DNA from 2 places in the Pseudoduganella sp. HUAS MS19 genome. Region 1 is predicted to be linked to the other one. Evidence: predicted binding sites of a transcription regulator. Region 1 holds the regulator's gene; the other holds the start of a gene.

Region 1 (11,760 bases):
GCCGGCTGGTCTGGGACTAACATATTGTCGCACCGAGAAAGGAGGAAATCATGGCTAATCTGAGGCGTTACGATCCATTCACGGACCTGGCCCGTTTCGATCCCTTCCGCAATTTCGAAGACCTGTTCCGTGACTTCCGGTTGGCGAACATCACGCGCGAAGGCGAGGGGCAGCAGCCGATCCGTATCGATGTGCACGAAGATGAAGTGTCCTACACGGTTCGGGCTGACGTCCCCGGAGTAAATAAGGACGACATCAAGGTCGACATTTCCGGCAACCGCGTCACGATCGCTGCGGAAACCAAGCGGGTCGCAGAGGAAAAGCAGGGCGGCACTGTCGTCCGGAGCGAACGCTATTTCGGCGAGCAGTATCGCAGCTTCACCCTCGAGCACGATATCGATGACAGCAAGGCGACCGCGAAGTGCGAGGGCGGCGTACTCGAGCTGACCTTGCCGAAGAAGGCGAAGCAGGGCAGCCGCAAGCTGGAAATCCACTAAACCCTGACCGGCAAGGTCAGGATGAAACTGGTGCCCTCTCCGAGGGCACTTTTTACGTCGATTCGCCCGCCAAGCAAACCATACACGATGTTGTAGACGATGTTGAGGCCCAGGCCGGAGCCACCGCGGCCCAGTTTGGTGGTAAAGAATGGATCGTAAATTTTGCCCATGTTCTCAGGTGCGATGCCAATGCCGTTGTCGCGCACCGCGATCGCTACCGCATCGCCGCCGATGGTTTCGGCGGTAATCACGATCTCGCCGCTGTCGATCCCTTCAAAGGCGTGGATCAGCCCATTGTTGACCAGGTTGATGAGCACCTGGCCGAACGGTCCCGGGTAGCTGGCCATCAAGATCCCATGCGGAATGGTGTGGCTGACGCGCACGCCCGATTTCTTGAATGTCGGCATCAGCACCAACAGGATTTCGGATACCAGCTCGTCGAGCTGGAATTCACGGCTCTGGGAGGTCGCGCGGTCGACCGCAACTTGCTTGAAGCTGGCGACCAGGTCTACCGCGCGGCGCAGGTTGCGCAGCACAATCTGGTTGCCATTGTTGACGTCGCCAAGATAGGCGTTGAGGGCGGAACGCTTGACGCCGCCTTCCACCGCGGCGGCGAAGGCCGTGGTCTGGTCCAGCAGCGTGCTGACTGCCAGCAGGCTGTTGCCGATCGGAGTGTTCAGTTCGTGCGCCACACCGGCGACCAGCGAACCGAGGGCTGCCAGCTTTTCGCTGCGCACCAGCTCCTCCTGGGCGCGCTGCAAGGTGCCCAGCGAGTCGGCCAGCTCGCGGTTGGTGTCGGCAATCTGGCGCGTGCGCACATTGACCAGGTCTTCCAGTTCCAGCTCGCTGCGTTTGCGCTCCGTGATGTCGGTGGAAACCCCGCCCAGCGCCCAGATGTGGCCGAATTCGTCAATCAGGGGGAACTTCTCGGAAATGTAAGTGCGTGGGCCGCCTACTGTGCCGCCGGAGGTTTCTTCGTGGCTCGAAGCGCGGCCGCTGGCCAGCACGGCGCGGTCGGCCTGGCGGATCGCCTGCGCCATGTCGCGGCTGAACAGGACCTCGTCGGTATTCCCGAGCGGCTCGGGCGAACCGGGCGGCAGCAGCATGCGGAAGCTGTGGTTGACCATCAGGTAGCGGCCATCAAGATCTTTCACATAGATCACGGCCGACGATTTTTCGACAATGTTGGTGAGCAGCGCCTGGCTGCGGCGCAGTGCCGCGTCGCGCGCTGCGATCGTGGCCAGCATGGCGTTGAAGGCGCTGGCCAGGCGGCCAACCTCATCCCGGCTGGTGACGGGCGAGCGCAGGTCGAAGCGCTGTTCGCGTGTGACGCGGTCAGCCACGGCGGACAGCGCCAGCAGGGGTTGCGTGACGAGGCGGCGTGAGCCCCAGGCGTACAGGATGCCGCCAAACGACAGCGTGAGCAGCACTACGCCGAGCACCAGGCCGTACTGGCGCAGGCGCTCCAGCACCGACGGCAGGTGGTAGTCGGTCCCCAGGTAGCCCACCAGCTCACGCTCGAAGCGGATGGGGGACAGCACTGACAATGCGTAGCCATCGAAGCGCTGGCCCTTTCGTTCCAGTTCCGGCGACCATTCGCACGCAGCCGCGGGAGAGCGGCCGAACCGGGCGAAGACACGATGGTCGGCAGTAAACAGGCAGGCCTGGGAGAGTTCGGCGCTGCTGCGCAGCGCTTCGAGCTTGCGGGCGGCGCTGCTGCGGTCGCCGAAGTTGAGCTCGGCATTGAAGTTCAGCGCGAACAGTTCGCTGCGCAAGGTCAGGTCCTGCACGATCCGCGGGCGGGCGACCAGCAACTCGTAGCCGGCCAGGGCGACCAGTGCCGCCAGCATTGCCGCAACCGTCGTCAGGACCGACACCAGCAAGAGCTTGCGCTGGAGTTCGAGATCGCGGAAGAAGCCCTGGAAGCTTTTCATCTGGGTGTGGCCCATTTGCACCGGAGTAACTATCTTAGCTCAAGCGCCGCGGGCGCTACAAGCATGCGACATTGCGATGTAATTATTGCTATGTTTGGCGTATGACAGAACAGCAAGCAGGCAGCGAAGGCGGGCAGCCGCCACCCGAACCGGCACAATCGCCGCCGCCGCAGCAGCAGGCGGGGGCGCAGCCGCACGCGCGCGCCGAGGCGGCCCCGCGCGCAAGGCTGCCCGAATGGCAAGGCCCCGTGTTCTGGATGGCATGTGGCGCATTGCTGGCGGGTCTGGCGGCAGGCGCTGTCGTGCTGGCGCAGCGGGTAGGCATCGAACGGGACTTGATGGCAGTCGCCACGACGCTGCCGGCCCATGCAGCCAAGGCTGGCGTGCCGCCCGCCACCGAGGCTGGGCCTAAGCCGGACCGCACTGCGCCTGAGCGCGAGAGCGCAGACACGGCCGGTCCAGCCGCGCTGTCGGGCGCGTCCGGCGAACAGCCTGCCATATCGGGCAGCGCCGCTAGTCCCGAGGCGAAGCCGGCGATGCGCCACCGCACGCGCAGCGCTTCGCCCGTGGTGGCGCAGCATGGCAGCAACAAGGTGGCGCCGCGCAAGAGGACCGGCGCACGCCGCAAGGCCATCGCCGATACCGGGAAGTATTCGGAAGTATTCAAGCGCTGCCCACCGCCTGGGCAGGCCGGTGCGGTAGAGTGCCGCCGCCACATCTGCAACGGCGCCGAAAGCGAAGGCCCGGCGTGCCGGCCATACCGGGGCAAGCTGCGCTAAGGGGCTGTTTCAGGGTGGACGTGGCGCAGTTGCGGTTCCTTGTCCTGCAGGCTGCGGCGCGGCGCCTGGCAGCGGCCATTGCGAGACGGGCCCTAAGCGACTGGGAGTGAGATGAATGAGCGCTGCCGTTCGGCCAGTTCCTGGCAGGCCAGGCAAGCGGCGGCAGCGGGTTGGGCCTGCATGCGCCCTGCGGAAATCGCCGCGCCGCAGCGCAGGCACTTGCCAAAGGTCCCATCCTGCAAACGCCCGAGGGCGGCATCGATCGCCGCCACTTCGGCGGAATCGCGGCCAGCCAGCACCTCGCGCCGCTGGCGCAGGACGGCAGTCCAACGGTCAATTTCTTCAGGTAGCATGGCCGGTCTCCACTTTTGGGCCACTTTAACGGGCATCTTCTGCCGCGTCACCAGTACCACTTGACCTAGGTCAAGTTTGAGCAAGTTATTCCGGGGCGGGTACATTTGGCCCCTTGCCGCATTGAACGCTACAATCATAGGATGACAGGATTTGACGACCGACAGGACCCGGCCTTGACACATTCAACGATTGCGGAACGCAGCCTGCAATGGCTGCTGGCATCGGCGACCGACGCGATGCTGATCATCGACAGGGCCGGCCAGCTGCTGCTGGTCAACCCCGCGCTGGAAAGCCTGTTCGGCTACGGCCCGGGCGAGCTGCAGGGCAAGTCGCTGGAAACGCTGATACCGGAACGCTTTCGTCACGGCCATGTTGGCCTGCGCGGCAGTTACTTCGAGCGCCCGCATCCGCGCGCCATGGGCGCCGGTTTCGAACTGTTCGCAACGCGCAAGGACGGCACCGAGTTCCCGGTCGAAGTAAGCTTGTCGCCGCTGCAGGACAACGATGTGCAGCCGATGGTGATGGCGACCATCCACGACATCAGCGCCCGCAAGAAGGCCGAACACGCGCTGCAGGAAAGCGAGGCGCGCATGCGCGCCATCTTTGAAACCGCCGTGGATGCCATCATTACGATCGACGAGCACGGCATCATCGAGCGCGTCAACCCGGCCGCCGAGCGCATGTTCGGCTACCCGGAATCGGAGGTCCTGGGCCGCAATGTCAAGATACTGATGCCGGCGCCGCACCGGGAAGCGCATGACGGCTACCTGCATCACTACATGACGACCGGCGAGAAGCGCATTATCGGCAAGGGCCGTGAAGTGCAGGGCTTGCGCCGCGACGGCAGCATCTTCCCGATGGATCTGGCGGTCACCGAAATGTGGCTGGGCGGCCGGCGCATGTTCACTGGCCTGGTACGCGACATCACGGAGCGCAAGCACGCCGAAGAAAAGGCGCAGCAGCTGCTGCAGGAGCTGACCAGCGCCAACGAAGAACTGACCAACTTTGCCTACGTCGTGTCGCATGACCTGAAAGCCCCGCTGCGCGGCATCGGCTCGCTGGCCGACTGGCTGGCGCACGACTACGCCGACAAGTTCAATGAAGAGGGCAAGGAGCACATGCGGCTGCTGATCAACCGGGTGCACCGTATGGGCGCCCTGATCGACGGCATCCTGCAATACTCGCGCGTTGGCCGCATCAAGGAAGCCGTGGTGCCGGTGCAGCTTGAACAACTGGTGGCGGAAGTAGTCGACCTGCTGGCCGTGCCGGCGCATATCAAGGTCAGCGTCATGCCGGGCATGCCTGCCGTGACAGGCGAGCCGACCCGCATCCAGCAGCTGTTCCACAACCTGGTGTCGAATGCAGTGAAGTACATGGACAAGCCGCAGGGCGAGATTGAAGTGGGCTGGGCCGACGAAGGCGGCCAATGGCGTTTCCATGTCCGTGACAACGGCCCCGGCATCGCCGAGCGGCATTTTGAACGGATTTTCCAGTTGTTCCAGACGCTGGCCCCGCGCGACCGCGTTGAAAGCACCGGCGTCGGCCTGGCGCTGGTGAAAAAGATCGTAGAGATGTACCAGGGCAGGGTGTGGCTGGAGTCCGAGCTGGGCAAGGGCACCACCTTCTATTTCACCTTGCCAAAGAAAAGAAAGAGCAAAGCATGAACAATACGAGCAAGCCCATCCTGCTGGTGGAAGACGACCAGGTCGACGTCATGACCATTTTGCGCGCACTGAAGGAGGTCCACGTCGGCAACCGGGTAGTGGCAATGGAAAATGGCGAGGCCGCGCTGGAGTACCTGCGCGAGCCCGGCAGTGAACAGCCTTGCATCATCCTGCTGGACCTGAACATGCCGATCATGAACGGCATCGAGTTCCTGCAGAACGTCAAGCAGGACCCGCTGCTGCGCCGCATACCGGTCATCGTCCTCACCACATCGGAGGAACAGCAGGACAAGATGCGCAGCTTCGACCTGGGCGTGGCGGGCTACATGACCAAGCCGGTCGACTACCGCCAGTTCGTCGAGGTTGTGCGCTCGATTAACCTGTACTGGACCATCAGCGAGCTGCCATGAGCACGGTAAGGGTCCTTATCGTCGAAGACGATATCGTCGACCGTATCGCCTGCCGCCGTGCTTTCGCGCAGGCGCCGGGCTTCAGCTGTGAACTGCTGGAAGCGGAAAGCGGGCAGGAAGGGCTGGACATCGCCTTGCGCGAAGCGCCCGACTGCATCCTGCTCGACTATCACCTGCCGGACCTGACCGGGCTCGAATTCCTGGCCCGTCTTGCGGCCGACCGGGGCGAGCCGCAGCCGAACATCCCGGTGATGATGCTGACCGGCGCCGACAGCGCCACCGTTGCGGCCGAGGCCATGCGCCGCGGTGCACGCGATTACCTGGTGAAGGACAGCGATGGCCGCTACCTCGATTTCCTGGCCGGAGCCATTGACCGGCTGTTGCGCGAACAGCGCCTGATCGACGAGAAGCAGCAGGCCGAACGTGTGTTGCGCCAGTCGCAGAAGGAACTGCGCGAATTGGCCGCCTACCAGGAAAAACTGAAAGAGCACGAGCGCACCCGGATCGCGCAGGAGATCCATGATGAGCTCGGCGGCCTGCTGACCGGCATCAAGGCCTACATCTCGGTCGCCATCGAGCGCGGTGGTGAGCAAGCGGACCCGCTGCTCAAGGATGCGGCCAAGCTGGCGCAGGATGCGATCGAAACCGTGCGCCGCGTGATCACCGACTTGCGGCCTAGCGTCCTGGATCAGTTGGGCATCTGGCCGGCACTCGAATGGTACGCGGAGCAGGTGGCCCAGCGCAGCGGCCTGCAATGCACCTGCAGTATCGCGCCCGAAGCGCAGGCGCTGGAGCTGGATGCCGAGCGCAGCACGATGTTGTTCCGGGTCGCGCAGGAAGCGCTGACCAATGTGGTGCGCCATGCCGAAGCCAGCGAGGCGCGCGTGATCGTGGACACCGACGGCGCGAACGTGGTGCTGCGCGTGGAAGACAACGGCAAGGGCATCGAAAGCGCCGGGCTGTCGGACCGCGAATCCTGGGGCCTGTTCGGCATGCATGAACGAACGCGCCGCTTCGCCGGCGAATTGACTATCAGCGGCAAGGCCGGGCAGGGCACCACCTTGCAGCTGCGCCTGCCTTTGGAGGACAAGAATGGGTGACAAGATCACCGTTTTGCTGGTCGACGACCATGCGATTGCGCGCAACGGCGTGCGCCTGATGCTGGGCACTGCGGCCGACATCAGCGTGGAGGGCGAGGCGGGGACTGCGGTGGAAGCCATGCAACGCGTGGGGGAACGCAGTTTCGACGTGGCGCTGGTCGACATCAAGATGCCGGGCAAGAACGGGCTGGACCTGCTCAAGACCCTGCGCAGCGAATGCCCGCGCATGGCGGTGCTGGTGCTGAGCACCTATTCGGAAGAGATTTATGCGGTGCGGGCGCTGAAATCCGGGGCCTCGGGCTACCTGACCAAGGATGCACCGACTTCGACACTGATCGAGGCGGTGCGCAAGGCCGCCTCGGGCGGCAAGCATGTCAGCCCGGCCTTGCTTGAAAAGTTGGCAACACTGGTTGGTGGCGGCCCCAGCGGCGACCACGAAGAGCTGTCCAACCGCGAGCTGGAAGTATTCAAACTGATCGCCCAGGGCGAGTCGTTGGTGCGGATAGGGGAAAAACTGCACCTCAGTCCTAACACCGTGACAACCTATCGCAGCCGCATCCTCGAGAAGATGGGCATGTCCAGCAATGCCGAGCTGACCCGCTACGCCCTCGAGCATGGCCTGATCTGAATCGCTGTAGGGGAACCACTACAGCAACTACACAGGATGCTTGATACCGGGAAATGATGCCGGGCGCGATACTGCTTCCATCGAAAACAAGGAGCAGCTAAATGAGCCCGGTCATCCCAATCACCCCTGCAAACGCCGCCAAATCCTGCGCACCTGTCGCAGCAAAATGCTCGCTGTGCAGTTTCAACCGCCTTTGCTTGCCTCAGGGCCTGGCCGATGACGATGTGGCCCGCCTTGACCAGATCATCTCGCGCCGCCGCCGCGTGAACCGCGACGAGCCGCTGTACAAGACCGGCGACAGCTTCCACAGCCTGTATGCCGTGCGCTTCGGCCACTTCAAGACCGTGCAGGTAAACCAGCGCGGCGAACAGACGATCGGCGGCTTCCACATGGCCGGCGACCTGCTGGGGATGGAAGCCATCGGCAATGGCCAGCACTCCTGCAATGCCGTGGCACTGGAAGACAGCGAAGTCTGTGAGATCCCTTTCAACCGGCTGCAAGAGCTGGTGATGCAGATCCCCGGCCTGCTGCAGCAGTTCCACCGCACCATGAGCCGCGAGATCCAGCGCGAGCAGTCGGTGATGCTGTTCCTGAGCCATATGCGCGCCGAGCAGCGCCTGGCAATGTTCCTGCTGAACCTGGCCGGCCGCTACGCCCAGCGCGGCTACTCGTCGACCAGCTTCCAGCTGCGCATGTCGCGTGAAGACATCGGCGGCTACCTCGGCCTGACCGTGGAAAGCGTGAGCCGCCAGTTGGCCCGGCTGCGCCAGGACGGCTCGATCGTCCTGCAAAACCGCGACTTGCGCATCACCGACCGCTCCAAACTCGAGGCCATGTCTTCAGGCGGCATGGCGCAGGAGCTCGCGGTGGCTTAAGCCACGCACCGTTTTTCTCACCTGTAGGGGGTGTATGGGGCAGCTCTCGCTGCCCCTTTTTTCTTGTTTATTGCGCGAAGACTTCTTTGGCGGCCAGCAGCCCGTTAAGGGCGGCGGGGAAGCCGGCATAGACTGCCATTTGCATGATGGTCTCCACAATCTCGTCCCGGCTTACGCCGACGTTGAGGGCGGCGTGGATGTGCACTTTGAGCTGAGGTGTGGCGTTGCCCATGGCGGTCAGGGCCGCCACCACGGCGATCTCGCGCGATCTCAGATCCAGGCCGGGGCGCGAATAGATGTCCCCAAAGGGGAATTCGATCAGGTAGCGGGCAAAGTCCGGGGCGATATCTTCCAGGCTCTGCACGACACGCTCGCCGGCCTGGCCGTCGACTTCACGCAGTTTTGCGAGCCCGCGTTCGTAGCGGTTTTCCATGTTCATCAGCGTTTCCTCCATCGGTGGTGGTTGGATTCGACGCCAGGGACTGCTCCAGCGAGCGGTAATACGCGATCTTGGCCTGCAGCGATGCAGCGGATTGCCGCATCGCCTCGATTTCGGCAAGAACGTCCTGCATGTGCTCCTCCAGCAGCCGGCGCCGTGCCGGCACCGTCGAGTCCCCGGCGCCGCGAAGCTTGGCGAACGATTGCATTTTGCCGATTGGCATATGGGTCGTTCGCAAGCGCAGCAGGAATTCGATCCAGGCAAGGTCCGATGCCAGGTAGCGCCGCTGGCCACCCGCCGCCCGATTGACCGGGGCTATCAGCCCGATTCGCTCGTAGTAGCGGAGGGTATGTGCCGTGAGGCCGGTGCGCTTGGATACTTCGTCTATGCTCAGGTGCGATTCCATGGGGGGATCGTAAAAGTTTGAGTGCACTCGAAGTCAAGCACTTTATTACGCCAGCTTCGATGCCGCAACTGCCAGCGCGAGATCCATGGTGTTGATGTGGGCCGCAAGCCAGTCCGGCAAGGTGCGGATGATGCCGCGTGCGGTGGCTTCCTCGTTGTCCTTCAGCAGGCGCAGGACGCGCGCAACCTTCTCGAGCAAGTTGCCGTGGGCGGCGCGGTGTGCCTGGGCGGCGGGATAGGCGATACGCTCCATCAGCCGGTTTTCCTCGCGCAGGTGCTCGAGGATTTCGGCGGCCAGGTCGCGGCAGGCCGTGTCGAAGGCGGGGCGCGGCAGGGCAGCCATCGCCTCCAGCATGTCGAAAACGATGCGGTGCGACTGGTCGAGAACAGGGATGCCGAGCGCGAGGTCGGGGCCGAAGACAATGGAATCCATGCGGTGCTCCAATAGTGTCGAACCGCAATTGTGCCGCCCGGAAACAGGACGGCACATGATCCATGTCAATTTTTACAGGAAGCGGTCCAGGATCTTCTTGCTGTGCTTATCCAGCGCAAACTGGTCGCGGATCAGGAAGTGGATGCCGTGGCTGTCGGACACCAGCAGCGACACGCTGCCGATGCGCCTGATGTCTTCCTCGCCGCGCAGCACGAAGCTGGTTGCGCCGCGGTCGGTGTCGACGGTCCAGGTGGAAGGGCAGGCATAGCTGCCCACCTCCACGATGCGCTGAATCACCGGCATGAACTCGCGCCCTGCCAGTTCTTCGCGCACGATGTCGGCCATCTGCGGCGACAGGTCGGAAATGCGGTCCAGCCAGGCCACTTCCTTGCCGTCGGTGTTGACCAGCGACAGTCCTTCTTCCGGGGCCTGGATGGGAAACGCGCGTACCGGCGATACGCCTTCATGCAGGACGCCGTTGGCGTCGATCAGGTTCAGCTTGCCGAAACTGTCGCGGCTCAAGGAAAAGTTAATCATCTTCACGGCTCTTTGCTTTGTCATCCATGTCGGTATCGACGTTTCGTGCCTGCGCCTGGTAGAGGCGGTAGTAGGCGCCTTCCCTGGCCATCAGTTCTTCGTGCGGGCCTTCTTCGACCACCTTGCCGCGGTCCATCACCACCAGGCGATTGGCCCGCTGCAGCGTGGACAGGCGGTGCGCAATGGCGATGGTGGTGCGGCCGGCCACCAGGTTGTCCAGCGCCTTCTGGATTTCCTTTTCGGTTTCCGAATCGACCGATGCAGTCGCTTCGTCCAGGATCAGGATGCGCGGGTCGATCAGCAGTGCGCGTGCGATCGAAATACGCTGGCGCTCACCGCCCGACAGGCCCTGGCCGCGCTCGCCCACCATCGAGTCGTAGCCTTGCGGCAGGCGCAGGATGAAGTCGTGGGCGTGCGCTGCGCGGGCAGCCTTCATGATCTCTTCGCGGGTCGCTTCCGGCTTGCCGTAGGCGATATTCTCGGCGATGGTACCGAAGAAGAGGAAAGGCTCCTGCAGCACCAGGCCGATGTTGCGGCGGTAATCCGACACCGCGTAATTGCGGATATCCACCCCATCCAGCAGGATCGCGCCTTCGGCCACGTCGTAGAAGCGGCAGATCAGGTTGACCAGGGTCGATTTGCCGGACCCGGAATGACCGACCAGGCCAATCATTTCGCCGGCCTTGATCTCCAGGTTGACGCCGCGGTTGACTGCGCGGTTACCGTAGCGGAAGCCGACTTCGCGCAGGGTGATGTCGCCCTTGATCTTCTCGACCTTCACCGGCTGCGCCGGGTCCGGCACGCTTGAAACGTGGTCCAGGATGTCGAAGATGCGCTTGGCGGCGGAAGCGGATTTCTGCGTCACCGACACGATGCGGCTCATGGAGTCCAGCTTGCCATAGAAGCGGTTGGCGTACAGGACGAAGGAACTCAGCACGCCAACGGTGATGTTGTGCTTCGAGATCATCCAGATGCCGAACACATAGATCACCAGGATGCCCAGTTCGGTCAGGAAGGACACGGTCGGCGAGAACAGCGACCACACTTTGTTCAGTTTGTCGTTGACGGCCAGGTTATGCTTGTTGGCAGTACGGAAGCGGGTCGCTTCGCGGGTCTCCTGCGCAAAGGCTTTCACCACGCGGATGCCGGGAATGGTATCGGCCAGCACGTTGGTCACTTCGCCCCACACGCGGTCGATCTTTTCGAAGCCGGTGCGCAGCCGGTCGCGCACCAGGTGGATCATCCAGGCGATGAACGGCAGCGGCAGCAGCGTGGCGATGGCCAGCCAGGGATCGATGGTAAACAGGATCACGCCGGTCATGACGATCATCAGGACATCGGAGGCGAAATCGAGCAGGTGCAGGGACAGGAAGACGCAGATGCGGTCCGATTCGGAGCCGATGCGCGACATCAGGTCGCCGGTGCGCTTGCCGCCGAAGTATTCGAGCGACATGCGTAGCAGGTGCTCATACGTCGTGGTGCGCAGGTCGGCGCCGATGCGTTCGGACACCAGTGCCAGCACATAGGTCTTGGCCCAGCCAAAGATCCAGGCCAGCACGGCGGCGCCGGTGAGGGCTGCCATGTACTGGACTACCAGCATGTGTTCGACGGGCTTGCCGTTCTGGTACGGGATCAGCACATTGTCCGTCAGCGGCATGATGATGTACGGCGGGATCAGGTGCGCGCCGGTGGAGAGCAGCATCAT
Region 2 (11,760 bases), 610 kb from region 1:
AGCACTGGGCGCGCCGCCATCATTGAAGTGGATGCACCGATCTCACCGATGCTGCTTGGCCTGTTCCGTCCTCGCCTGCTGCTGCCGCGCCATTTGGGCGGCTTCGACAAGCTGCAGCGCGAAATGATCGTCGAACACGAAATGACCCACCTGCGCCGCCACGACCTGCAATGGATGGCCGCCGGCATGCTGCTGCAAACGCTGTTGTGGTTCAATCCTTTCATGCGGCTGCTGCGTGCCAACCTGACCTGGGCGCAGGAACTAGGCTGCGACCGAGACGTGCTACGCGGCCGCCCGGCGTCGCAACGCAAGGCCTATGCCGCCGCACTGGTGGCGCAGCTCAAGCTGCAACACCTTGCGCCACAAGGTGCGCTGGCCTTTGGCAGCATCGATGCGAACACGCTCACCGAACGCGTCTCGCTGATCCGCACGCCTGCCAACGCGCGCCGCGCCATGTGGGCGCGTGCCGTGACAATCGCCGCGCTGGCCGCCATCGTCGGCGGCAATTTCGCCCTGCAGCCCGCCCTGGCGTGGAGCGTTTCGCCATCCGCGCAATCGGTAGCCGCGCTGAACTGCACTACTTTCATCGATGCCGCCAGCGGCAAAGCGCTGCTGCGCGAAGGCGATTGCACGGCGCGCATCACACCGGTATCGACCTTCAATATCGCGGTCAGCCTGATGGGCTACGACAGCGGCTTCCTGAAAGACCTGCATGCTCCGGTGCTGCCTTACCGCGAGAGCTATCAAGCCTGGAACAAGGAATGGCACCGCGATATGGACCCGAGCCAGTGGATCCGCTATTCGGCCGTCTGGTACGCCCAGCAAGTTACGCAGCACATTGGCCGTGAGCGATTCGAGCGCTATGTGCAAGGCTTTGGCTACGGCAACCGCGACATCGGCGGCGACAAGAGCAAGGACAACGGCCTCACATGGTCGTGGGTCGGCTCCTCGATGCAGATTTCGCCGGACGAGCAAACGAACTTCCTGCGCCGCCTGGTGCGCAAGGAGCTCCCTGTTTCGCAGTACGCGCACGAACAGACCGCGCGCCTGCTGAAGGTGAAAGACTTGCCGAACGGCTGGCAGGTCTTCGGCAAGACCGGTACCGGCGCCCCGGTGGGCCCGGACGGCAAGGACGATTACTCCCGTTCCTACGGCTGGTTCGTAGGCTGGGCGACCAATGGCCAACGCACCATTGTGTTCGCTCGCCTGGCACAGGACGAAACCTTGATCGAAGGTGCAGCGGGCCCGCGCACCAAAGAAGCCTTCTTGCGCGACCTCCCCGCGCAACTCGCAAAACTCTAACCGAGGATAACAATGAAACGCAAAATCTTCGCCCTGCTTGCAGGGCTGGGCCTCCCTTTGCTCGCGTATTCTGCAGAGCACTGCCTGGCGATGGCCGATGCAAGCACCGGCAAGTGGCTGGTGCACGAGGGCGTCTGCGATAAGCGCCTGCCGCCAATGTCCACCTTCAAGCTGCCTATCGCGCTGATGGGCTATGACGCGGGCGTGCTATGGGACGAGCATGCACCTGTGCTGCCATTCAAGCAAGGCTATGTGGACTGGCGACCCGTGTGGAAACAATCGCATGACCCCAGCTCGTGGATGAAGGAATCGGTCGTCTGGTATTCCCAGCAAATCACGCTGCAGATGGGCGAGGAGCGCTTCGCCAACTACGTCAAGCGCTTCGGCTACGGCAACGCGGATGTCAGCGGCGAACCTGGCAAGAACAACGGCCTGTCCGAATCCTGGCTTGGCTCCTCGCTGCGCATTTCGCCGGACGAGCAAATCGGGTTCCTGCGGCGTGTCGTCAATCGCGACCTGGGCATCAAGCCCAATGCTTACGACATGGCGAAGACGCTGGTCAAATGGCCCGAGCAAGTCGGCGGCTGGCAGGTGTTCGGCAAGACCGGCAGCGGCAGCGATGGCGGCCGCAAATTGGGTTGGTACATCGGCTGGCTCGAACGTGGCGACCAACGCGTCGTCTTCGCCCAGATGGGCGACGCCAACGGCATGCAGGTGCGCGATGAATTCCTGCGCGGCCTGAAAGTACGGGCTGCGGTGGAAGGCGCCATTCCTTCGCTGATGGCGGAGCACGAGTTGCCCGGCATGGCAGTCGCCGTCACGCTGGACGGCAAGCCTTACTACTTCAACTACGGCGTCGCCTCGCGCGAAACCGATGCACCGGTCAGTGAAAATACGCTGTTTGAAATCGGCTCGGTGAGCAAGACCCTGACCGCTACGCTGGGCACCTGGGCGCAAGCGCGGGGCAAGCTCTCGCTGGACGCGAATCCTTCACGCTACCTGCCGCAACTCAAAGGCAGCGCCATCGACAAAGCTACCCTGCTCCATCTCGGCACCTACACCGCTGGTGGACTCAAGTTGCAGTTCCCCGACGATGTGCGCGAAGGGCAGGAAATGGCCTTCTTCCGCGCATGGAAGCCAGATGCGGCGCCGGGTGCCATGCGACGCTACTCGAACCCCAGCATTGGCTTGTTCGGCTACGCCGCCGCCGCCGCACTGGGGCAAGACTTTGCGACGCTGATGGAAGCACAAATATTCCCTCGCCTGGGAATGAAGGACACTTACGAAAACGTGCCGGAGCGCGCCATGTCGCATTACGCCTGGGGCTATGCCAAGGAAAAACAGGTGCGCGTGAATCCAGGACCGTTCGATGCTGAGGCATATGGCGTCAAGACCAGCAGCGCAGACCTGCTGCGCTTTGTACAAGCGAACATAGATCCGGGCCGCCTGGAGCCGTCCATGCGGCGCGCCGTGGCGGCAACCCACGTGCCCTATTTCGAGGCCGGCCCCCTTTTGCAGGGCCTTGGCTGGGAACAGTACCCGTATCCAGGCACGCTGGAACAACTGCAAAGCGGCAGCGATCCGGCCATGACCCGGGAACTGGTTGCAGCCAAGCGGCTCGTGGCGCGCGATTCGACTGGCGGCGCCACCCTGTTCCACAAAACCGGTTCCACGGGCGGATTCGGTGCCTATGCCGTTTTCGTCCCGCAGAGGAAGATCGGCATTGTCATGCTGGCAAACTCCGTCTATCCGAATGCAGAGCGTATCAAGGCCGCCTACGCAATCCTGCAGCAGCTCGCGCCTTAGGCGCGTTGTGCCGGGTCTTCTTCTCACTTGATCTAAGTCAAAAAAATCTGACTTGCATTGAGAATACGCAGTTCTTTCCAAATTTTTGACCTGCGTCAATTCAATAACATGCATGTAAAACATAAGATTTGTTTGTCAAACGGCGCAATCCCGTGCCGGACAAACCTGTGAGAAGAAAATGAAACCGACCTTGATGTCCAAAGCCATTGCAGCACTGGTGATCGGCGCCGCAACACTGGCGCCAGCTTATGCACAACATGGCCAGCATGGCGGCAATGGCAGTACTGCCGTCAAATATCGTCCCGATGTGACCTACACGCTGCGCACCGATATCGCAGACGGGAAGCTGGTCTTCATCAGTGACACCGGCGAATCCAAGGGCAAGGTTAATCCGACGCTGCGCGTGCCTGTTGGCGCCGTAGTGCAGATCAACCTGGTCAATGGCGACGGCGCTACCCACGATATTTCCGTGCCCGACTTCAAGGCTAAATCGAACCAGTTGAAGGACAAAGGCGCATCGACCGCCATCGTCTTCAAGGCGGACAAGAAAGGCGAGTTCACCTACATCTGCACCTTGCCCGGTCACGTGGCAGCCGGCATGATCGGCAAGATCATCGTTGGCGAAGGTGAAACCAAAGCCGCTCCGCAGGGCGCGGATGTTTCGCGCAGCCCGATGGAGGTAGGCATCCCTGTCGGCAAGCGCGGTCCGCAAACCGTCAACGTGAAGCTCGATACCACCGAAATCCTCGGCCAGCTCATGGACGGCACCACCTACAAGTACTGGACCTTCAACAACAAGATCCCTGGCCCGTTCATCCGCGTCCGTGTGGGCGATACCGTGAATGTGGACATGTCCAACGCCAAGGACAGCCACATGATCCACTCGGTTGACTTCCACGCCGTGACCGGTCCGGGCGGCGGCGCTGCAGTGACCCAGGCGGCCCCCGGCAGCACCAAGAGCTTCACCTTCAAGGCCATCAACCCGGGCCTGTACGTGTACCACTGCGCTACCCCGATGGTGGCACAGCACATCTCCAACGGCATGTACGGCATGATCCTGGTCGAACCTGAAGGCGGCCTGCCGAAAGTCGACCGCGAGTTCTATGTGATGCAGGGTGAGTTGTACACCGCGCAGAAGCATGGCACGCCGGGCGAGGCTGAATTCTCGCTGGACAAACTGCTGGCCGAACAGCCGGAGCACCTGATGTTCAACGGTACCCACGATGCGCTGACCAAGACCCACCGCATGGAGGCCAAGGTTGGCGAAACCGTCCGCATCTTCTTCGGCGTGGGCGGTCCTAACGCAACTTCCAGCTTCCACGTGATCGGCGAAGTGTTCGACCGCGTGTATAACCTGGGCGACCTGACCTCGCCACCGCTGCAGAACGTGCAGACCACCACCGTGGCTCCCGGCGGCGCAACGATGGTCGAGTTCAAGACCGAAGTTCCAGGACGCTTCATCCTGGTCGACCACGCGTTGTCGCGCATGGAGAAAGGCCTGGTCGGCTTGCTTCACGTGACCGGCAAGGAGAATCCGGAGATCTTCCGGACCAACAGCAAGCCTGACGGTGATTCGGGCCACTAAGCAGGAATAGCCCCGACATTACCTTAACCAGGACAGGACCCGCCGAGCGGGTCCTTTTGCCATTTCAGGAGAACCAAATGCCAAGCCCCAAAATCGACCCCCGCGAGTTCCTCAAGCGACTGCCCCTCTTTGCAGACCTGTCGCCGGAGGAGCTGACGCTGGTGGCTGCCGGCACGACCGAACACCACATCCCGCGCGGCAGCGCAGTCTTCCAGCGCGGCGATCCATGCGTCGGCTTCCACATGGTGATCTTCGGCCAGGTCAAACTCAGCTTCCTCTCAGCCCAGGGCAACGAGAAGATTGTCGAGATCATCGGTCCAGGTCACAGTTTCGGCGAAGCCCTGATGTTCATGGAAAAGCCATACATCGTCACTGCCCACGCAGTCAGCGACTGCATGCTGCTGCACATTTCCAAGCACACCGTATTTGCCGAACTGGCGCGCAATGCGCAGTTTGCACGCCGCATGCTGGCCGGCATGAGCCGCCGCCTGCACGGCCTGATTTCAGACGTGGAAGCCTATTCTCTGCGCTCTGGCAGCCAGCGCATTATCGGCTACCTGTTGAAGGACGACGACGCGGGAGATGGTTCGGAGATCACGCTGGCGGTCAGCAAGAAGCTGCTGGCCTCGCGCCTGAACCTGACGCCGGAGTACTTCTCGCGCGTGCTGCACGAGCTGGCCGACCAGGGCATGATTGCCGTGAACGGCCGCCAGATCAAGATTCTTGATTCGGCCCGTTTGCGAGCCTACGAAGGCTGATCGCAGCCAGCGCCAGGTCGAAACCCAGGCGCATGCAGGAAACTGCCAGTACCGCACCTGCCAGCTGGGCAAGCCAGCCGGGTGCGATGGCAGCGGCAAGCAGCATCACCACGCTGGCGGCATGCCAGGCGAACTGCACACGCGGTTCGCTGTCCGGCATCAACTGGCGCACGCCAGGCACATCGCAGCCGGCGTGCTGCCCGTGATACCACAGCAGGAAAGGCACGATTTTGTACAGCATACCGTTCACGGCCGACATGGCAAAGCCCCCGATAAACAGCACGCCGAGGACCAGGGCCTTATCCAACCCGCGCGGGCAAAGGAATACGGCGACACTGGCCAGCAGCGAACCAAGCGACAGCCACCAGTACCAGGTCGATACATCGGCCGCGCGCTTGCGGCGGAGCAGCAGCACCAGGGTGTAGACCGCGAACAGCGCCAGGCAAACGCTCACCAGGCCCGCCCCGATCCATTGCCACGGCTGGTTGAGCAGGTAGCCAACAGTCCACAGCGCAAGCCCGGCAAGGCAAAGCGGCGGCAGCGTGAAAGCCAGCTGGCGCGGGAACAGCTGGGTGGACTGGAACATCGGCACCACCTGGAATACCACCGAGACGACCAGCACGCCCACCCAGCCCACCAGGGCCCAGGCGGCATGCACATTGGTCCATTCCATCACACGCAGGCGCACCGCGCCCACCAGGAACGCAGCCAGCGCCACACCGATCGTGACTGCGCAGGCCAGGGCCAGCACGGCCTGGCGCATACCAGCCACGACGGGCAATGCATTCGGTGCCGAGCGCTGCGCCAGCGCGCGCGCCAGCACAGCAACAAGGAGGATGAAGGCACCCGCCAGCAGGATGCCGGCCGCGCGCAGGCACCACGGCAAACCGTGCAGGAAGCCTGCCGCCAGCAGCAGTGCGCCGCCAGCCAAGGCGCCCCAGATAACGGGTCCCAGCCGGCGCGCCCAACGCAGCTCGACGCCGGCTACTACCGGCACCATCTGCAGCAGCGAACCTGCCATGGCCATGCCAAGGAAGCCCAGGGTCAGCAAGTGGGTGACTGCCAGCGTGGCCGGTGCCCAGCGCGTGCTCATTGCCTCGGCGCCCTGCCATACCAGCAGCAGGCCGGCCAGGGCCCCGAACCACGGCGCCGCCAGCAGGAATCGCAGCGGCAGCGCCAGCCCGGGCGTATGCTCGAATGCCAGCTTGCGTTGCATCAGTTAGCTTGGGTAATCAGGATTTCGTAGATATAGTCTTCACGCATCGACGTGGCGTAGCGGTAGCCGTTCTTCTCGAGGATGCGGTAAAGGGGGACCGGCTCGCGGTCGATGACCATGCGGATATGCTGGCCAGGTTGCAGCAGGTCGAGCGCTTCCAATACGCGCTCCATCGGTTCGGGCGGCACCATGCCGCACAGCTCCAGCAAAATTTCAGGCGCACTCATGATGGTTCCTTCAGATGAGGTCCGCCAGCGTCTGGCGGTCGAGATGACCGAGGTAGGCCTCGGTCGCCCTGTGCAATCCCTCCTGCAGGCGGCAAGCGCCGGCCAGCTGGCAGGTATTGCGCGTAGCATTGAAACATTCAACAATCGTAAAGTCGGCTTCGGCCAGGCGCACCACTGCGCCCACCGAAATCGAAGCCGGTGGCTGCGCCAGGCGCAGGCCACCGGCCCGTCCGCGCCAGGTGGCCACCAGCCCGGCCTGGCCGAGCCGGTGAGCCACCTTGCGCAGGTGATGTTCGGAGATGCCGTGTGCCCTGGCGATCTCCTGCACGGTGACCAACCTGCCTTGCTGCCGGCCCAGGTACATCAGCAGGCGCAAGGCGTAGTCGGTGTGGCCCGTGAGGCGCATTGCCTAGCGCTCCAGCGCCACGCCTTCTGCCACGGTTTCTTCCTGCTTGCGCTTGCCGATCAGGCGCAGCGCGAACAGGCCGAGAAGCAGGCAACCAACCGCGAACACGATATCGCCGGGAACACGCAGCCAGACTGCGGTTTCCATGAAGGTGGAGTGCACCACCTCAGGCGAACGGGCGTACCACATGCCCTTGGTGATCGAAGCCACTGCCTGGTAGATACCGGCTGGGACCAGGGACATGAACACCATCATGGCGAGACCGATATTCATGGTCCAGAACATACCGGCCAGCAGCTTGTCCGACCATGCAAGGCGGTCCACCAGGCCGCGCAGGCAGAACAACATCAGGCCGATACCGAGCATGCCGTACACGCCAAACAGCGCAGCGTGGCCGTGTGCAGCGGTCATGTTCAGGCCTTGCATGTAGTACAGCGCGATCGGGGTGTTGATCGAGAAGCCCAGCAGGCCAGCGCCCACGGTATTCCAGAAGCCGACAGCGATGAAGCACAGGATGGCCCATTTGTAGGAAACCAGCCATGGGGCCGATTGCGAACGCTTGTAGTTGCGGTAGGCTTCGATGCCGATCAGCGACAGCGGAACCACTTCCAGCGCCGAGAACATGGCGCCGATGGCGATCACCGAAGTCGGGGTGCCGGTGAAGTACAGATGGTGCAAGGTGCCCAGGATGCCACCGAACAGGAAGACGATGGTTTCCAGGATGATGGCGCTATTGGCCGAAGCAGCGCGGATCAGGCCCAGGCGGGTGAACAGCAGCGCGATGACAGCGGTTGCGAACACTTCGAAGAAGCCTTCCACCCACAGGTGGACCAGCCACCAGCGCCAGTACTCGACCATCGAGTAGTGGGTCGACTTGCCCCAGGTCAGGGAGGTTGCGTAGAAACCGCCAATGCACAGTGCTGCCAGGAACACCATGGCGATAATGCCGCGGCTTTCCGATGGCTTCTTCAGCGCCGGCCACAGGCCACGGCCCAGCAGGAAGGCCCAGAACAGCAGGCCGACGAACAGCAGGATCTGCCAGATACGGCCCATGGAAGTGAACTCCAGGCCCTGGTTACCCAGCCAGAAAGCGAAGTCGGTGCCCTTGTGTTGCAGCACGCCCAGCCAGCCGGTGGCGGTCGAGCCGACAACGATGAACAGCAGCGCGTAGAACAGCACGTCGGTGCCCAGCTTCTGGAATTTCGGTTCCACCCCGGAGATGGCCGGAGCGATATACAGGCCGGTTGCCAGCCAAGCGGTTGCAATCCACAGCACCGCGAACTGGGTGTGGATGGTGCGGCTGACGGTGAACGGCAGGATGTCGGCCAGCGGATAGCCAAAGAAGCTGGTGCCTTCCACCGCATAGTGCGCGGTGATCACGCCCATGCCGACTTGCGCCAGGATCAGGCCGACGACGACCAGGAAGTACTTTTTGGTGGCCTTCATCGAAGGCGTCGCCTTCAGGCTGAACAGCGGGTCGTTCTTCGGCGGTACAGGATCCTCTTCTTCCTTGTGCATGCCGTGGTAGAACAGCATGCCGGCGATGGCGCCGATCATCAGGATGACCGAAGCAATCGACCAGATGCCGGCACCGGCGCTGGGCGTATTGTCGATCAGCGGTTCGTGCGGCCAGTTGCTGGTGTAGCTCAGGCCAGTTTCGCCCGGACGGTCGGCAGCGGCAGCCCACGAGGACCAGAAGAAGAAGCCGCTCAGTGCCGCGCGGTCGGCCGCTTCAGGCAGCGCGTTCGGGGTCATGGCGTACTGCTCGCGCAGCTTGGCGTATTGCGCCTCATCGCCGAACAAGCCAGTGTAGTGGGCAGCCACGATACGCACTGCTTCCGTGCGGATGGCGGACAGCTTCACCTCATTGGTGTCGGCGTTGTAGGTGTTGGTGCGCAGTTCGGCCTTCACCAGTGCATCCACGTGGGCTTTCGAGCCGGCTTCGAGCTGGGCGTAGTCCTTGCTGAAGATTTTGCGCGCGAACAGGTCTTGCAGCGCCACGGCCTCGCGGTGCAGCCAGTCGGCCGACCAGTCCGGCGCCAGGTAGGAGCCATGGCCCCAGACGGTACCCAGTTGCTGGCCGCCAGCCGACAGCCAGGAGCTTTGGCCGTGCTTGACCTGGTCAGGGGTGTAGATGACTGCGCCGGTCTCGTCGACGACTTGCGCTATTGGGGGCGCTTTCAGGTAGATTTCGCGGCCCACCCAGCCCAGTACCGTAAACGATAACAGGCAGATAATGGCGAGCCACGTCCATAACTTCTTAGTGGCGTGCATGATAGCTCCTTTTGTGGTGTTTCAAATGTATGTTTTTAGCCAGAATACAGCCGCCACGAAGGCAGCTCACATGATCCAGGTCAAGTGTTGATCAATGGCCGCCGCAACCGCCGCAGCAGGTGTGGCTGCGCTGTTGCGGCGCCACAGGCGGGTAACCGTGTTCTTCCAGCAGCTTGCCAAGGTGCTGGACGCTGGTCAGGGAATCATCGAAGGCGACTTCAACGTGGGCAGCGCCGGCTGGAGCGTGTACGCCGCGGATGCCCGGTACGGTGCGCAGCAGGTCAAGCACGCGGGTGACATGGGCGGCGTCCAGGACGGAAGCAAGTTGGAAAGAATGATGCATTTGTAAGTCCTCCTCGGGGTTAGTGTGGGAGGAAGTTTATGGAGGGGCTGGGGGGATGTCCTTGACGCACCTTAAGCAAAACCGGTAAACCGGGGTCTGACCCACAGGGTCAGACCCCCAACGGTTTCTCAGACGGGGGCGATCGCAGACAGGGGCTGGTCCTGGCTTACCGGTTTTAACCACAGCCCCCCATATAGTGGCATTCGACGCATCGGGTGCAGCCGTCGACTTTGCGCAGTGCGCGCGCCCCACACTCCGGACACTTCCCCGCCGACTGCGTTGGCGCCGCCCCTGCCGCCGTCATCGTCTCCGGCGCCACATGTCCGGTCGAAGCACACCGCAGCGCCAGCTGCGGCACCGGCACCTGATTCCCATACGCATCCAGAAACCCCCGCCGTATCAAGATCCGCTGCAAGGTAAACGCAATCGCCGCCACCTCGGAATCGTGAAAGACCGGCACCTGCACCCCATCCTCGCGCGTCAGCAGGCCACAGCGCACCGGCCCCTTCTCCCACGCCACCTCACGCATGTCGGCCAGCGCCTTGGCGATCGAACTGCCGGCGCGCGCCGCCATCGACAGCAAGCGCATGGACGAGGTGATCCACTGCTGACCATCGCTGCGCTGGTTAGCCGGCATGAAGAACTCAAACGGCCGCTCAATGCGCACCGGCGCCCCATCCAGCATGCCGTCGACAGTGATGAAGCTCACGGTCAGGTAAGCCGACTTCTTGCCTTCCTGCGTCCAGTATTCGACCTTGGACGTCACCGACTCCAGCTCGCCTAACGGACGCCCATCGAAGCGCTTGCGCAGCGGATCATCATCACGCAGCACCGGCGCGGCAGAAGTGGAAGCAGCCGCCGGCTCCGGCACCACGCTCAGCACGCTGCCGGTCACCGTATTCGGACGGAAGGTCGCCAGTCCTTTCAGCCCCGCCACCCACGCATCGGTGTACAGTTCCTTGAAATCGTCGTATGGATAATCCTCCGGCACATTCACCGTCTTCGAAATCGCCGTATCGACGAAAGGCTGCACCGCCTCCATCATGCTCACGTGGTCCAGCGCCGCCATATCCAGCGCCGTAACGAACTGCGGCGGCAACTGCCCCATGTCAAAGCCCATATGGCGGTACAAGCGCCATGCATGGTCCGCCACCTCATAGGACCGCGACGAGCCATCCGGCATGCGCTTGCGCCGCTGGTAGACCCACGAGAACGCCGGCTCAATGCCGTTGGAAGCGTTGTCCGCAAACGCCAGCGTGATCGTGCCGGTCGGCGCAATCGACAGCAGGTGCGAATTGCGGATGCCATGCTTTGCAATTGCCTCGCGCAAGGACGCCGGCAAACGGCGCACGAAAGCCCCTTCCAAGTACTTATCCCTGTCAAAGAACGGGAAAGCCCCCTTCTCCTGCGCCAGCGCCACCGAGGCGGCATAGGCCGCATCTCGCAAAGCCTCCGCAATGCCAGCCGCCATCGCACGGCCACCTTCGGAGTCATAGCGCAAGCCCAGCATCACCAGCGCGCTGCCCAGCCCGAGGAAACCCAGGCCAATGCGGCGTTTGGCAGCTCCCTCGTCGGCTTGCTGCGGCAACGGCCACTGGGTCGCATCCAGCGCCAGGTCCAGCATGCGCACCGCGATACCGGCCACCTCGCGCATCGCCTCATGGTTGAAGCTTGCGCGATCGGTGAAAGGATTCTGCACAAAGCAGGTCAGGTTCAGCGAACCCAGGTCGCAGCAACCGTAACCGGGCAGCGGCTGCTCACCGCACGGATTGGTGGCGCGCAGGGTCTCGCAGTAATACAGGTTGTTCTCGGCGTTGATGCGGTCCACGAACAGCACGCCCGG

The links. The regulator FNR, encoded in region 1, switches genes on or off when oxygen is low (the NO sensors DNR and NnrR bind a similar motif). The targets are predictions, from matches to a motif close to TTGATNNNNATCAA.
Region 2: the regulator FNR is predicted to act here: its motif matches at 3,136-3,149, upstream of nirK (copper-containing nitrite reductase).

Annotation. Positions count from the first base shown of each region.
Region 1 covers NZ_CM132133.1:3,358,462-3,370,221, forward strand. The annotation lists gene ACWBU6_RS15345 (Hsp20/alpha crystallin family protein) at 51-497, shown strand; gene ACWBU6_RS15350 (ATP-binding protein) at 494-2,431, opposite strand; gene ACWBU6_RS15355 (hypothetical protein) at 2,533-3,210, shown strand; gene ACWBU6_RS15360 (TraR/DksA C4-type zinc finger protein) at 3,303-3,563, opposite strand; gene ACWBU6_RS15365 (sensor histidine kinase) at 3,738-5,228, shown strand; gene ACWBU6_RS15370 (response regulator) at 5,225-5,638, shown strand; gene ACWBU6_RS15375 (ATP-binding response regulator) at 5,635-6,738, shown strand; gene ACWBU6_RS15380 (response regulator) at 6,731-7,366, shown strand; gene fnr (fumarate/nitrate reduction transcriptional regulator Fnr) at 7,468-8,241, shown strand; gene ACWBU6_RS15390 (carboxymuconolactone decarboxylase family protein) at 8,309-8,680, opposite strand; gene ACWBU6_RS15395 (MerR family transcriptional regulator) at 8,634-9,086, opposite strand; gene ACWBU6_RS15400 (bacteriohemerythrin) at 9,132-9,518, opposite strand; gene ACWBU6_RS15405 (cyanophycin metabolism-associated DUF1854 family protein) at 9,591-10,055, opposite strand; gene ACWBU6_RS15410 (cyanophycin metabolism-associated ABC transporter) at 10,048-11,760, opposite strand, start outside.
Region 2 covers NZ_CM132133.1:2,749,358-2,761,117, reverse strand. The annotation lists partial or broken gene ACWBU6_RS12760 (M56 family metallopeptidase) at 1-414, shown strand, start outside; gene blaOXA (class D beta-lactamase) at 454-1,302, shown strand; gene ampC (class C beta-lactamase) at 1,315-3,108, shown strand; gene nirK (copper-containing nitrite reductase) at 3,287-4,693, shown strand; gene ACWBU6_RS12740 (Crp/Fnr family transcriptional regulator) at 4,771-5,451, shown strand; gene ACWBU6_RS12735 (permease) at 5,408-6,667, opposite strand; gene ACWBU6_RS12730 (DUF2249 domain-containing protein) at 6,667-6,894, opposite strand; gene ACWBU6_RS12725 (RrF2 family transcriptional regulator) at 6,905-7,300, opposite strand; gene ACWBU6_RS12720 (nitric-oxide reductase large subunit) at 7,304-9,574, opposite strand; gene ACWBU6_RS12715 (hypothetical protein) at 9,666-9,917, opposite strand; gene ACWBU6_RS12710 (adenosylcobalamin-dependent ribonucleoside-diphosphate reductase) at 10,093-11,760, opposite strand, start outside.